Regions from separate parts of the Cellvibrio fibrivorans genome, predicted to be linked through region 1. Evidence: predicted binding sites of a transcription regulator. Region 1 holds the regulator's gene; the other holds the start of a gene.
The links. The regulator FNR, encoded in region 1, switches genes on or off when oxygen is low (the NO sensors DNR and NnrR bind a similar motif). The targets are predictions, from matches to a motif close to TTGATNNNNATCAA.
Positions count from the first base shown of each region.

Region 1 (6,139 bases):
TCAGGCAATTTATGCTTGCCTTGCCGGAGAGCTGCAATCCGGAGTCCATGCCTTGGCGCTGCACACCTTTAGTCCAGAGGAGTGGCAGGCCAGCAGCCAGGTTCCAGCATCTCCCCAATGCCTGGGGGGCAGGAAACACGACCCACAATAAGTGCTGGTTGTGCAAAAACTAAACGCCTATAATGCGCGCCCTGCGCAATCCTGCTTGCCCTTGAATACTTCGATCTGATTACTGCTAACCCGTTAAGTGATGTTTATGAGCCAAATTGTCGTTGCCGCCCTGTATAAGTTCGTTAAATTGCCTGATTACGAAACCCTGGTGCCCCGCTTGAAAGACCTTTGTGAGCAGTTGGGAATCAAGGGAACCTTGCTGTTGGCAGAGGAGGGTATTAATGGAACTGTATCCGGCTCGCGTGCAGGCATTGATAGTTTGATTGCATTTTTACGCGCCGATGGCCGCTTTGATAACCTGAGTTACAAAGAATCTTTTTACGATGAGCAGCCTTTTTACCGCATGAAGGTTAAGCTCAAAAAAGAAATCGTCACCATGGGTGTTAACGGCATAGATCCGCAACAAATTGTGGGTACCTATGTTAAACCCCGCGATTGGAACGCGCTGATTAGCGATCCTGAAGTGCTGGTGATCGATACTCGTAATTCTTACGAGTATGAGATAGGGACTTTTGAGCGCGCTATTGATCCAAAAACCGAAACCTTCCGGGAGTTTCCTGCTTACGTTGCAGAAAACCTTGATCCTGCCAAACACAAAAAAGTGGCGATGTTTTGCACCGGTGGCATTCGTTGTGAAAAATCCACTGCCTATTTAAAAGAGCAGGGCTTTAATGAGGTGTATCACCTGGAGGGCGGGATTCTTAAATATTTGGAGGAGGTCCCGGAAGAAGAAAGTTTGTGGCGTGGCGAATGTTTTGTATTTGATAATCGCGTGGCCGTTAATCATAAACTTGAAAAAGGTGTTTACGACCAATGCCATGGCTGCCGTTATCCCATCACTGAAGAAGACAAAAACTCTGCACATTACATGTTGGGTGTCTGCTGCCCGCGCTGCTTTGACAAGTTGACGCCAGAGCAAACCACACGTTTTGCCGAACGCCAGAAACAAATCGAATTGGCCAAGCAGCGCAATCAAGCCCACATAGGTGTTCTGCCCCCGGAGCGTCAGTTGCGTCGCGCCCAAAAGCTGGAGCATCGCGAGGAGCAGCGTCGGTTGTCGTTAAAAGCAGTGGGCGAAACAAAGCGCCCATCATCAAATAGTATTTAGCTATTTTGTCACACAATTACTTTATGCTTTAATGCCGTTTCCGTTAATAAATACTTGTGGTATCTATGAATTTTGACGATTGGACAGCCGACATGGCTACAGGCACGGCAACCCATGCCAGCGGATTCACTATTCGTATTGAAGGTAATCCAAAAGATCCTTCCGAGGTGTATCCCGGTAAGTTTCCGGAAGGGATGAGCTTTGTTGATCAGGCGCGCCTGCTACGTTCTGGATTGGAGTTTCTGGCGAAGGCAGGTGGCAGTGCACCTAAATCCTGGCAATCCAGCCCGGTGCAGGATGCAAAAACAGAAGCTATCAAAGCGCGCGAAGAGTTGGCCAAACGTTTTGCTGATCGGCCCGATAAACCTCAGCGTTCAGTGCTGTCGTTGAAAAAGAATTCTTGAGCTTGAAATTGTATCCATATAATTTGAATCCCATAAAAAAACCGGCGTATCAAAACGCCGGTTTTTTTACGGAAGCGAAATGGCGATTGGTTGGTAACTCAAAGTAACCCGCGTCTTTGCAGTTCCAAATAATGTGCATCAACCAGCTTGAATAAATCATCAAATTTTTGTGCTGCCGGTGCGGTCACCAACTCCAGGCTTTCAACTTCGACTTTGGGGCGCTTCATAATTTTTTCCAGCTCGGCAGCAGTGCCGGTCATTGCAGAGATGATTTTATCGGTGCTGTCTTTATCACGGAAAATTCTACCCTGCTCAGTCAGCTGCAAATAGTTGTCGCATTCTTGCAGCCAGTCTTTGCGTTGCATAATAAAGTGGCGAATATTCTTGGCACCGCCGCGATGAGCTGTGGGGAGTTGTTTGTCGCGATAGGCTTGCAGGCTTTTGCGCCCCTGTAACAAAAAATCAAGACCAGTCGATTTGCAGTATTTGGCATTCAGATAACTGGCAAATTTTATATTGTTGGCAGCTTCTGCCTTGGTGCGTTTGCAGGCTTCATCGCAACTGAAACCGAATTGCGATAGCGACAGCAGGGCGATGGTTAGTAGGATTTTTTTCATAGCAGGCTCACCGATTATTAAAGTTATATGAAAGCTGAACAACTGGACTGTGATATAAATCACTTTTTAAAAAACGTCAAGTATTGTAAATAAAATTAAGCCTGAATATAGCTATTAGCTTTAAGCCTAGGAGTTCACTGCGAAATTGCAAACGTTGAAGAATCAATTTTTTGGGGCGGGTCAAAGCGGGCAAACAAAAGGCAGCGCTCGGCTGCCTTGGGTAACAACGAATCAGGCTGTGTAGTTAGCTAAAAAAGCCCAGCGGGTTTCTACTGATTGCAACGCTGACGATATAAGCGAATACGATTAATGCGCTCACCCAGAGTAGTTTGCGCGCATTAGGATTAGGCACTTTGAATGCGGCAATACCCAGACCGATATAAGCGACCAAACCAATAATTTTAGCCATCAACCAAGTCTGGCTTCCGGGCGACATGCTCAGGTGTACTGCCAGCACTATCCCGCTTACCAATAAAATGGTGCTGATGATATGTGGCAATATTTTTACCCATTTTTTGCTAAGCATGCTGGAGTTCATAAACAACCAGATGCCGCGTACGAAAAAAGCCAGCAGCGATAACACAACAAAAGTTAGATGAAGATGTTTAAGAGCTAGATACACGGTATGTTCCTTTTTATCAATGTGGGATTGCTGTTGTGGATGTTGGATAGTTATTAAACGCTAAATCGCGATCAGCTTGCACTTAACGCCTTGCCGACCAGACCCAGCATGGATTCGGATAAAGGTAGCTTTAGGGCGGCAGCGTGGCCTTTTTCTGACATTTTGTTCCAGGTTTTGCGAATAATATCGATGAGTTTTTCTTCATCGTGCTTGCTTGCAAAATCTTCCAGATAGAATTCAATAAACACCAGGCAGATGACATCTTCTAGCGCCTGTACTTCATCGTCGCGTTTCAAGCTGCGTTTCAGCAGTAGATCTTTCACCCGCGCAATCATGCTTTCGTCATACCCATGTTCTGCCATGATGTCGCCGGCAATTTCGCCGTGTAGCTGCGCCAGATCCAGCCGCCATTTTTTATAGCCGCTCCTATCCATAGGGTAATCGCTACGCGGGCTTTTCCAGCGGCATATGTGCTGGCTGCGTGTTGCTAGTTGCAATGCTTCTGACGGGGCTGCACAGAATTTATGTAATTGTGCGCTCATGCGCTGGGCGTAAATCCATTCTTTGGCAACGGCTTTGCCATCCACTATTTCAGTATTTGGGTCTTGTAAATTTGCCGCATCAAATGCAGCGAGGGTTTTTTCCAGTCGGTTTTGGTCGGTCATCGATGGTTGCTCGTTATGTTCTAGTTTTCGGTGTCGCCATTGGCGATATTGCGTAGCTGTTCCATGTTTTTAATGAGAATTTCTTTTTTATCCACAGTGATGACATCCTGTTTTTGCAAACGGGTGAAAATGCGGCTGACAGTTTCTATGGTCAACCCTAAATAGTTGCCGATATCAGTACGCGACATGGGTAAACGAAAGGCATTAGCCGATAATTGGCGGCGGCTATTGCGGCTGGAGATACTTAGCAACAGCGCGGCAATCCGCTCTTCTGCACTGCTTTTGCTAAGCAACGTAATAACTTGCTGATCCTGGGTAATCTCGCGGCTCATAAGTTGGAAGAAATGGCGCTGCAGGTTGGGAATTTGCAGGCTTAATTCTTCCATACGATTAAACGGGATTTCGCATACTGATGCTGTTTCCAGTGCAACTACGGAGTTGGTATAGCGGTTGTCGGCAATGCCATCCATCCCCACAACTTCGCCCGGTAAATAGAACCCGGTGACTTGTTCTTCGCCATTGTCACTGAGAGTCATGGCTTTTACCGCCCCTGAGCGAATGGCATACACAGAGTCAAAGGGGTCGTTGGCACGATACAAATAATCCCCTTTTTGCAGCGGTTTACCGCGTTGAATGATGTTGTTGAGTCGATCAATATCCTCTATATGCAAACTGATAGGCAGGCAGATGGTATTCAATCGGCAGTTGCCGCAGCTCACTTTTTTATCGTGAGGACAACTGGAATCCTGTGTTTTTACAATGGTTTGGTTGACGGTCATGGCGCGGGAACCTCAAGGGAACGGTTACCCCTGATAGGATTTGTGCAGGGATGGCTTGATAACGTGATTGTTGCAGCTTTGGTTGGGGCGGTAAATAGTTGATTTTGAATGTGTGCTTGAGCGATTGTTCGCCCAAGCACACCAATAGTAATTACGCTGTGGTCTCGGTAGCTGCCGCTGTACCTACCTCACTCCACTCCCTCGCCATCTTCTTCGCCAAACTGAAATCCGTTTTGCCTGAGCCTAATAATGGCATTGCTTCTACTTGCATCCAGTCTCCGGGAATCGCGAGCGCATTTAGACCTTGCTGCAATACTTCAGTGCGAACTTCATCTTTTGCCACTTCGGCGTTGGTGATGGCGATCAAGCGTTCACCTTTTTTGGCATCATCAATCGCAACTACAATCACATCGATAGCATCGTTGTTGATGGCCTTTTTCAATGCACTTTCAACGAGAGTGAGGCTGACCATCTCGCCACCGATTTTAGCAAAGCGCGAGTAGCGATCCTGAATAAACAAGAAGCCGTCTTCGTCAATCACACCTTTATCGCCCGTTACATACCAGCGCATATCCTGTATTTCTTTAATAGCACTGGCCGTTTTTTCTGGATTGTTTAAATAGCCAACCATCACTTGCGCACCACCAATTAAAATCATGCCTGCTTCACCGGTGGGCAATTCCTTAAATGTAACCGGATCAACAATCATACAACTGGAGCCGGGCAGGGGCATGCCCACGGAACCGGGTCGGTTGCCTGCTTGCACTTGCCAGTAATGGGTATCGATTTTATCGGGCAGATTGACGCTAGCGACGGGGGTGGTTTCGGTTGCGCCATACCCTTCATAAATCGACAAATTAAATTTCAGATTAAATGCGGTGCGCACTTCTTCTTGCAGTTTTTCTGCACCAGCAACCACCAAACGCAAACTCTCTAACATGAGTGGATGGATTTTGTGGTTGCGACAATATAAACGCAGGAAAGTAGATGTACCGAATAAAACGGTTACACGATTTTGTGCGATGGCTTTGGCGCTGCCCAATGCATCCGTCGGGTCAGCGTGACATACCATAGGTACAGCCTCGAGCAGCGGCATAAACTGTGTCACTGTTAGACCAAATGCGTGGAACAGCGGTAGGTTTGCCATTACTACATCTTTTTCTTCTACGTTTAATACATCGGTAATTTGTTTAACGTTGGCGATAATATTTTTGTGGCTAATCTGTACACCTTTGGGAATACCTTCGCTACCACTGGAAAATAAAATAACGGCGATATCATTTGCTTTTTGTTTCCGCGCCCAGAGTGTTTTTAACACAAATGCAGGTAGTATTTTGATCAATAATAAACGGGCAATTTTTTCGGCGGTAGAAATGCTGCCTGCAAAATCTTCCATCGCAACCACATTGACGCCTTGCAATAAACTGTGCGCAGGAATGCCTTTGTCCTCCAGTTTTTTCAAAAAGCGTGCAGAGGTAAATACGGTTTTTATATTTGCTTGCGTAAGTGCCGATGCAAAAGCACTTTGACTTGCTGTGTAATTTAAATTGATCAGGGTTTTTCCGGTCAGAATTACCGCGAGGTTGGTGAGCACACCAGCAGCACTGGTCGGCAAAAGTACACCGATATTCTGGTCGGGTAATTTGGCGATACGGCTGGCGATGGCACTGGCGCCGGCCAGCGCACGATGTGCGCTCAGCTCTGTACCCATGGTATCGATAATTGCCATTTGGTTACCCATTTTTTTAGCAGCGTCAATCCAGCAGCGGCCAA
Region 1 is NZ_JAVDVX010000002.1:30,630-36,768, forward strand. Features, by position in the region: gene J2X05_RS05020 (BolA family protein) at 1-151, shown strand, start outside; gene trhO (oxygen-dependent tRNA uridine(34) hydroxylase TrhO) at 257-1,279, shown strand; gene J2X05_RS05030 (hypothetical protein) at 1,345-1,683, shown strand; gene J2X05_RS05035 (hypothetical protein) at 1,782-2,300, opposite strand; gene J2X05_RS05040 (SirB2 family protein) at 2,545-2,922, opposite strand; gene J2X05_RS05045 (DUF4202 domain-containing protein) at 2,994-3,587, opposite strand; gene fnr (fumarate/nitrate reduction transcriptional regulator Fnr) at 3,608-4,366, opposite strand; gene J2X05_RS05055 (acyl-[ACP]--phospholipid O-acyltransferase) at 4,518-6,139, opposite strand, start outside.

Region 2 (6,139 bases), on a different contig from region 1:
AATTCCACACCAGTTACTTGTGTTTTTACACCCACATTGGCCGTCAGATAATCGTGCACCGCAAAGGTCAGATAGGCTTTTCCCGATCCAAAATCGGCGATATGCAATTCTTCGCGCTTATCAAGTCCAGTTTGCTGGATTGCGGTAGAAAGCACCTCAATGAATTTATTAATCTGCTTCCACTTGCGCGACATAGCCGGAATGATCTGTCTACTCGCATCTGTAATTCCCAGCTCACGCAGATAAGGGCGATCTTGCTCCACATAGCGCAGCTTATTGCGATTGTGCGCCAACTCAGGCGGCACAGCCCTGCTATCGCCGGTCGGTGCTGAATTTTTGTTGCGGTTTTTATTGATCAACACTTTGCCTTTTTTGCTAAAACTCAGTTGGGTTTCCCATTCGTCGCTAATCATGTGGGCATTGTGGAACTCACTACCGAGCCACTGTCGCAACTGCACAATCGCCGCTTCGATAGCCAAATTTTTAGTCACATGGTTGGTGCGATACTCGTACAAAAACGATAGAAGTTGCTGGTCTCTAATCTGCACCGGGCGAATCGTGATGCGATTTAAATCCACCTCTGCGCCCTTGTATTTGGATAACACCAGGCGCTGCAGGGCACCGGCAGTAAATGCCTGCTGACAATCATTCAAGAACTTTTCGGCATCAACTGAAACCTCACCGTTAATCATAAGTTATCTCTTTGCGTAAACTAGTCACTGCGCATCTATGTAGCGTTAAATTTTCCTGCAATCTAGTAAAAAATAATGATGTATCCTTAAAGAAACTTAAAGGCAATATTTTATAAAATTGCAGCGCTTGCTCAACATGCTTAACATGCTTAACGCCAACATGCTCTGCCAATTTAAAGGCTTGAATACCAAGCTCAATCCTCTCCACCTTAGAAGAAAAATCAAAAAACTGTAATCCTCCACCCTTACCAAAATAGGAAAACTCAATGCAGGGCTTCATTGCCAGACATTTAACCAATGGCCAATCAAATTCCTTTATGGCATCAGCGACAGCAGGAGCAACAATCGTTTCTTGCTCCCACAGAAAAAAAGCTGAAAATAATTTTAATCGCTGTCCGTAATCAAAATGATTACCACTTCGTTGCGAGCTGTGGCACTCGTTAAGTATTTGCAATAATTCAGAGGGGATTATCTCACTGGAGGAAATAGCATCTCCATAGAGCTTGCTAAAATGATATATAGCGTAGGCTTCCGCACAGACTCTTCTATTGATATCTCTAAATGCATTCGCAAAAGCACTCAGCAATTGCATTTTATCGCGCATTTTCGTGAAGTTGAAACAATATTGAAGTGCTAAAAACCGCCCTATTCGCATTCCTTTTGAGAAATAGCCGCTAGCCCAAAGTGCTCCATGTGCAGCAATTAATGGAAATACGTTTCTACCACCTGAATCTTCATATAAGTGATAATAGACAGACGCGCGCTGAGGTAGATCATTCAAATCTCCTGCGAGGAGATAGCCTTTAGCGCGAATCCGCTCATACTCGGCTCGTAAAAATTCAATATTGTGCACAATATCCATATTCGCCCCTAACTTAAATATCATTCAATAAAACTACCACGATAGCTGTTATTTATTAGAAATAATCCTACAAAAAACGTCGTTCATGATCAGGGTTTGCCAAAAGGCAATATTCATATTTCCCAAATAATTCGTAGCGATTCAATGCTATGCGGTCATAGCACCAATCGCGCACTTTCTGCGGGAGAATTTTTGCAATACCAAGCAAAGGCCAAGGCAACGGCAATTGCCGTACTATTTCAAGAAATGCATCACTTTTAGCGATCGCTTGATCGCCTTGCACGAGCAGCATCGTTTCAAACCGATCAAGTGGGTAACCGAACCATTGCAAAATTGCCTGTCCTTGCTCAGATTGTACTGAGCAAAGCGTAAAGCGGTGCTGTTTGTCGAAGCGAATAATAAAGCGACTCCAGCGATTACATAATTTGCATACCGCATCAAACAGTATTATTTGATCGCCAGGATTTACAGCAGGAGGATATTTGGCTTCCAACACCATCACTTCTGTTTCCATTTGCGATCCCACCACCACAACATACACAATGGCGGCACAATTGCGCCAACAGCAGCGAGATCTACCCACAAGTGTATCCACACACCGCGCTGCAGAGAGAAATAAATATCTTGCGGCGCCCACAACAAAATACCAGCCCCCAACCACAGCCAGATTGCAGCGCAGCGGTAACGATTGGCAAAATACACTAGCGCGAAGAGAAATAGGGAAAATGCCTGCAGGGTCGCGCCGAACAGTGCCATCCACCAACTATGCAGCGCCATAACTTCTTTTTGATCAACAGGAAAACCGAACGCCACCAAAACGCGCCGGTGATAATCTGCAAACAACGGCGAATCCACCAGCCAAGTCATACCCACCGCACAGGCCAAATGCCCTAGGGCAATCAGATACAGCCAAATCACCAACCAAGGGCGAACCGCGTTGGCATCCCACATTTTCCTGCACCTCTATTTGATCGACATCAAATACTTCTGTAATTTCAGAATATACTGAAAATTCAAAAAATCCAACATATTTACAAAATAGAACCGGAGCGATGCCATAGAATCACATAGCACATTCAGGAGAAATGCCTTAGATACAAAAAGAGGCAGAAGCGTGTTGCACAAAAACTACTCGTGTGACTTGCTCGATAAAAAGATATTGATGTAATTAAAGCGAGATTGAATGAAAGAGGTTAAAACACAGCAGAACACAAATGGGATGCAGAGACTAACGCAATCCATTGCGTCGGGATGAACAAAGTTTTCCATCACTTTTGGTGGAGCATTTACTTGTGATTATCTTTCAAATCACCGATCCCTTTTTGGACTTTGCCTTCAACTTGTTTGGCGATGCCCTTGGCTTGCTGTTTTTCGCTGCCAATAACTTCACCGGTTTTTTGCTGCACTTTACCTGCAGCCTGCTTCACTGAGCCTTTTACTTGATCTTTGTTCATGATGATTATCTCTCTATGAATTAAGTTCAATACGGGAGCCATAGATAACAAGCAACTCCCCTTTTTATCCCCTTATCGACCTCTAGCTTAAATAGCTAATGTGATCGAGTCCGGGATACAACAATCCCACTATAGAAAGAAAAACACCCCGGTTCGGTGCGGCAACAAACATAAAAAAGGGATTCAACACCCCTGGAAGCAAAGCATCCGCAAGAACTAAAAACAGGCAAAGCTTGACCAGAATCAAATAATTCTGTAATTTCAGTAAATACTGAAATTACAGAATATCCGGAAGACCTATATGACGACTCCCCTTACCCCCATGATCCAATCCTGCATCCTTCACTTTGGCGAAATGGGCAGCCGCTGGGGGATCAACCGCACAGTCGGGCAGATGTATGCCCTGTTAGTCTTGAGCAAAGAGCCGTTGTGCGCCGATGACATCACCGAAGCACTCGGCATTTCCCGCTCTAACGTGAGCATGGGATTAAAGGAATTAATGTCTTGGGAGCTGGTTAAGCTGCAACACCGGCCGGGCGAGCGCAAAGAATTTTATTCAGCACCGGGCGATGTGTGGGACATTGCCAAGACCCTGATTGAGCAGCGTCGCAAACGTGAAATTGACCCAACGTTATCAACGCTGCGCAACTTGTTGATTGATACCCCCGCTAACGCCGAAGAAGAATATGCGCAGCAGCGCATGCGCGAAATGCACGAATTAATTGAAATGCTCACGCTCTGGACACAGGAAATCCAGCGACTCGATTCCGCCCAGCTCGGCAAATTACTCAAGCTCGGCAGCAGCATCGGAAAAGTATTGGATATGAAAGACCGTTTATTGGGCAGCAAAAAAGAATCAACGAAGTGACCGTTTCATCATCGAGGTAACCGACATGCTCGAAACACTCATGCTTTCACGCATACAATTCGCGGCTAATATTTCGTTCCATATTTTATTTCCTTCTATTTCCATCGCACTCTGCTGGTTTTTATTTTATTTCAAGGTTCGCTACAACCGCAGCGGCGACGAAGTCTGGATGCGCGCCTATCGCTTTTGGGTAAAAGTATTTGCATTAACGTTTGCACTGGGCGTGGTCAGCGGCATCACCATGAGTTTCCAATTCGGCACCAATTGGCCGGGCTATATGGAAACCGTGGGTAATATTGCGGGGCCATTGCTTGGCTATGAAGTGCTGACGGCATTTTTTCTGGAAGCGACTTTTTTAGGCATTATGTTGTTCGGAATTAATAAAGTATCCAACCGAGTGCACACACTCGCGACTTTTTTGGTGGCATTCGGCACCAGCATGTCGGCCTTCTGGATTATTGCATTGAATTCGTGGATGCAAACTCCCACCGGTTTTGAAATGCGCCAGGTCGGCGACACCATGAAAGCCTTTCCGCTGGATTGGTGGGCAATTATTTTTAATCCGTCCATGCCCTATCGTTTAGCACACATGTTGATTGCATCGGGTTTAACTGCAGCATTTTTAATTGCCGGTATCTCTGCGTATCGCATATTAAAAGATGACCACAAACCGGCACCACGTCTTGCGCTCAAGAATGCCACTATCGCTGCTGCGTTTTTAATTCCTCTGCAAATATTTTTAGGGGATATGCACGGGCTTAACACTTTGCATCACCAACCCGCAAAAATTGCAGCGATGGAAGCGGTATGGCATACCGAGAAAAATGTGCCCTTGGTGTTATTTGCCATTCCAGATAAAGAAACCCAAAGCAATAAATACGCGATTCAAATCCCCAACATGGCAAGTATTATTTTAACGCACACCAGTGATGGCGAACTCAAAGGGTTGAATGAATTCCCCGATGCACATCCACCCGTTGGACCGCTGTTTTATGGCTTCCGCATCATGGTAGGTGTGGGCATGCTGATGCTGTTAGTCTCATGGATTGGCTGCTGGCAAATTTATCGCCGCAATGAAATATCGCCGCTGATGCTAAAAGTATTTGTCGGCATGACATTCTCCGGCTGGATTGCGACGCTGGCAGGTTGGTACGTCACCGAGATCGGCCGCCAACCCTGGTTAGTGACTGGCGTATTGAAAACCGTTGATGCCGTTACCACAACACCCGCGAGCAATGTCGGCACCTCCCTGGCGATTTATTTAACGCTCTATGTTGTGTTGCTGATTGCCTATATCCGCACCTTGTTTGTGATGGCAAGAAAAGCCGTGCTAGTAGATCGCCCTGAAGAAATTGACACCCTGCAAGAAAAACTCGTCGAAGAAAATTTGTGAGGAATGAATCATGACTGATATCAGCACTTTATCTGGCGAGGCGTTTTGGTTACCCGTTATTTTTATTGGTTTGATGGGGCTCGCATTTTTTATTTACGCAATTCTCGATGGCTACGATCTTGGTGTCGGCATTTTATTACCAAAAGATTCCGAGGCGCAGCGCGATACCATGATCGCCAGTATCGGCCCTTTTTGGGACGCCAATGAAACCTGGCTGGTGTTAGGCATAGGCATTTTATTAATTGCGTTTCCGTTGGCGCACAGCATGATTTTATTGAATTTATATTTACCGGTAACGGTCATGCTCGCCGGTTTGATCCTGCGCGGGGTCGCGTTCGACTTTCGCGCTAAAGCGCCGGAGGACCACAAGGAATTATGGGACCGCACATTTCAAGTGGGTTCACTGCTCGCCACCCTGGCACAAGGTTATATGCTTGGCCTTTTTGTGATGGGTTTTGAAGATACCTTGGCTGCGCATCTATTTGCCGCGCTCAGCGCAATTTGTGTGACGGCCGGTTATACTTTTATCGGCGCCGCCTGGTTGGTAATGAAAACAGAAGGGGATTTACAAAAACGCGCCGCATGGTGGGCGCGTCGTTGCGCGTGGTTAATGTTACTGGGAATTGTTGCGGTATCCATAGTCAATCCACTCGTCAGTGATATTATTTTTGATAAATGGTTTGGCACACCTTTGGTTATTATCTTATGGGTGATCCCGGTATTTTGTTTTGTTCTGTTTTTTATTGCAGATCGCTACTTAAGACGCGCACCTTATCCTAACGATTTTGGCTGCTGGATTCCTTTTGCCTCGGCCGCGATGATTTTCCTGTTAAGTTTTATCGGTTTGGCTTACAGTTTTTATCCCTATGT
Region 2 is NZ_JAVDVX010000006.1:58,569-64,707, forward strand. Features, by position in the region: gene J2X05_RS15640 (class I SAM-dependent methyltransferase) at 1-692, opposite strand, end outside; gene J2X05_RS15645 (hypothetical protein) at 685-1,554, opposite strand; gene J2X05_RS15650 (thiol-disulfide oxidoreductase DCC family protein) at 1,622-2,068, opposite strand; gene J2X05_RS15655 (hypothetical protein) at 2,053-2,505, opposite strand; gene J2X05_RS15660 (CsbD family protein) at 2,841-3,008, opposite strand; gene J2X05_RS15665 (GbsR/MarR family transcriptional regulator) at 3,310-3,876, shown strand; gene J2X05_RS15670 (cytochrome ubiquinol oxidase subunit I) at 3,902-5,269, shown strand; gene J2X05_RS15675 (cytochrome d ubiquinol oxidase subunit II) at 5,280-6,139, shown strand, end outside.
Region 2: J2X05_RS15665 (GbsR/MarR family transcriptional regulator) is a predicted target of FNR. The motif match lies at 3,242-3,255, and genes of this name have one in related genera.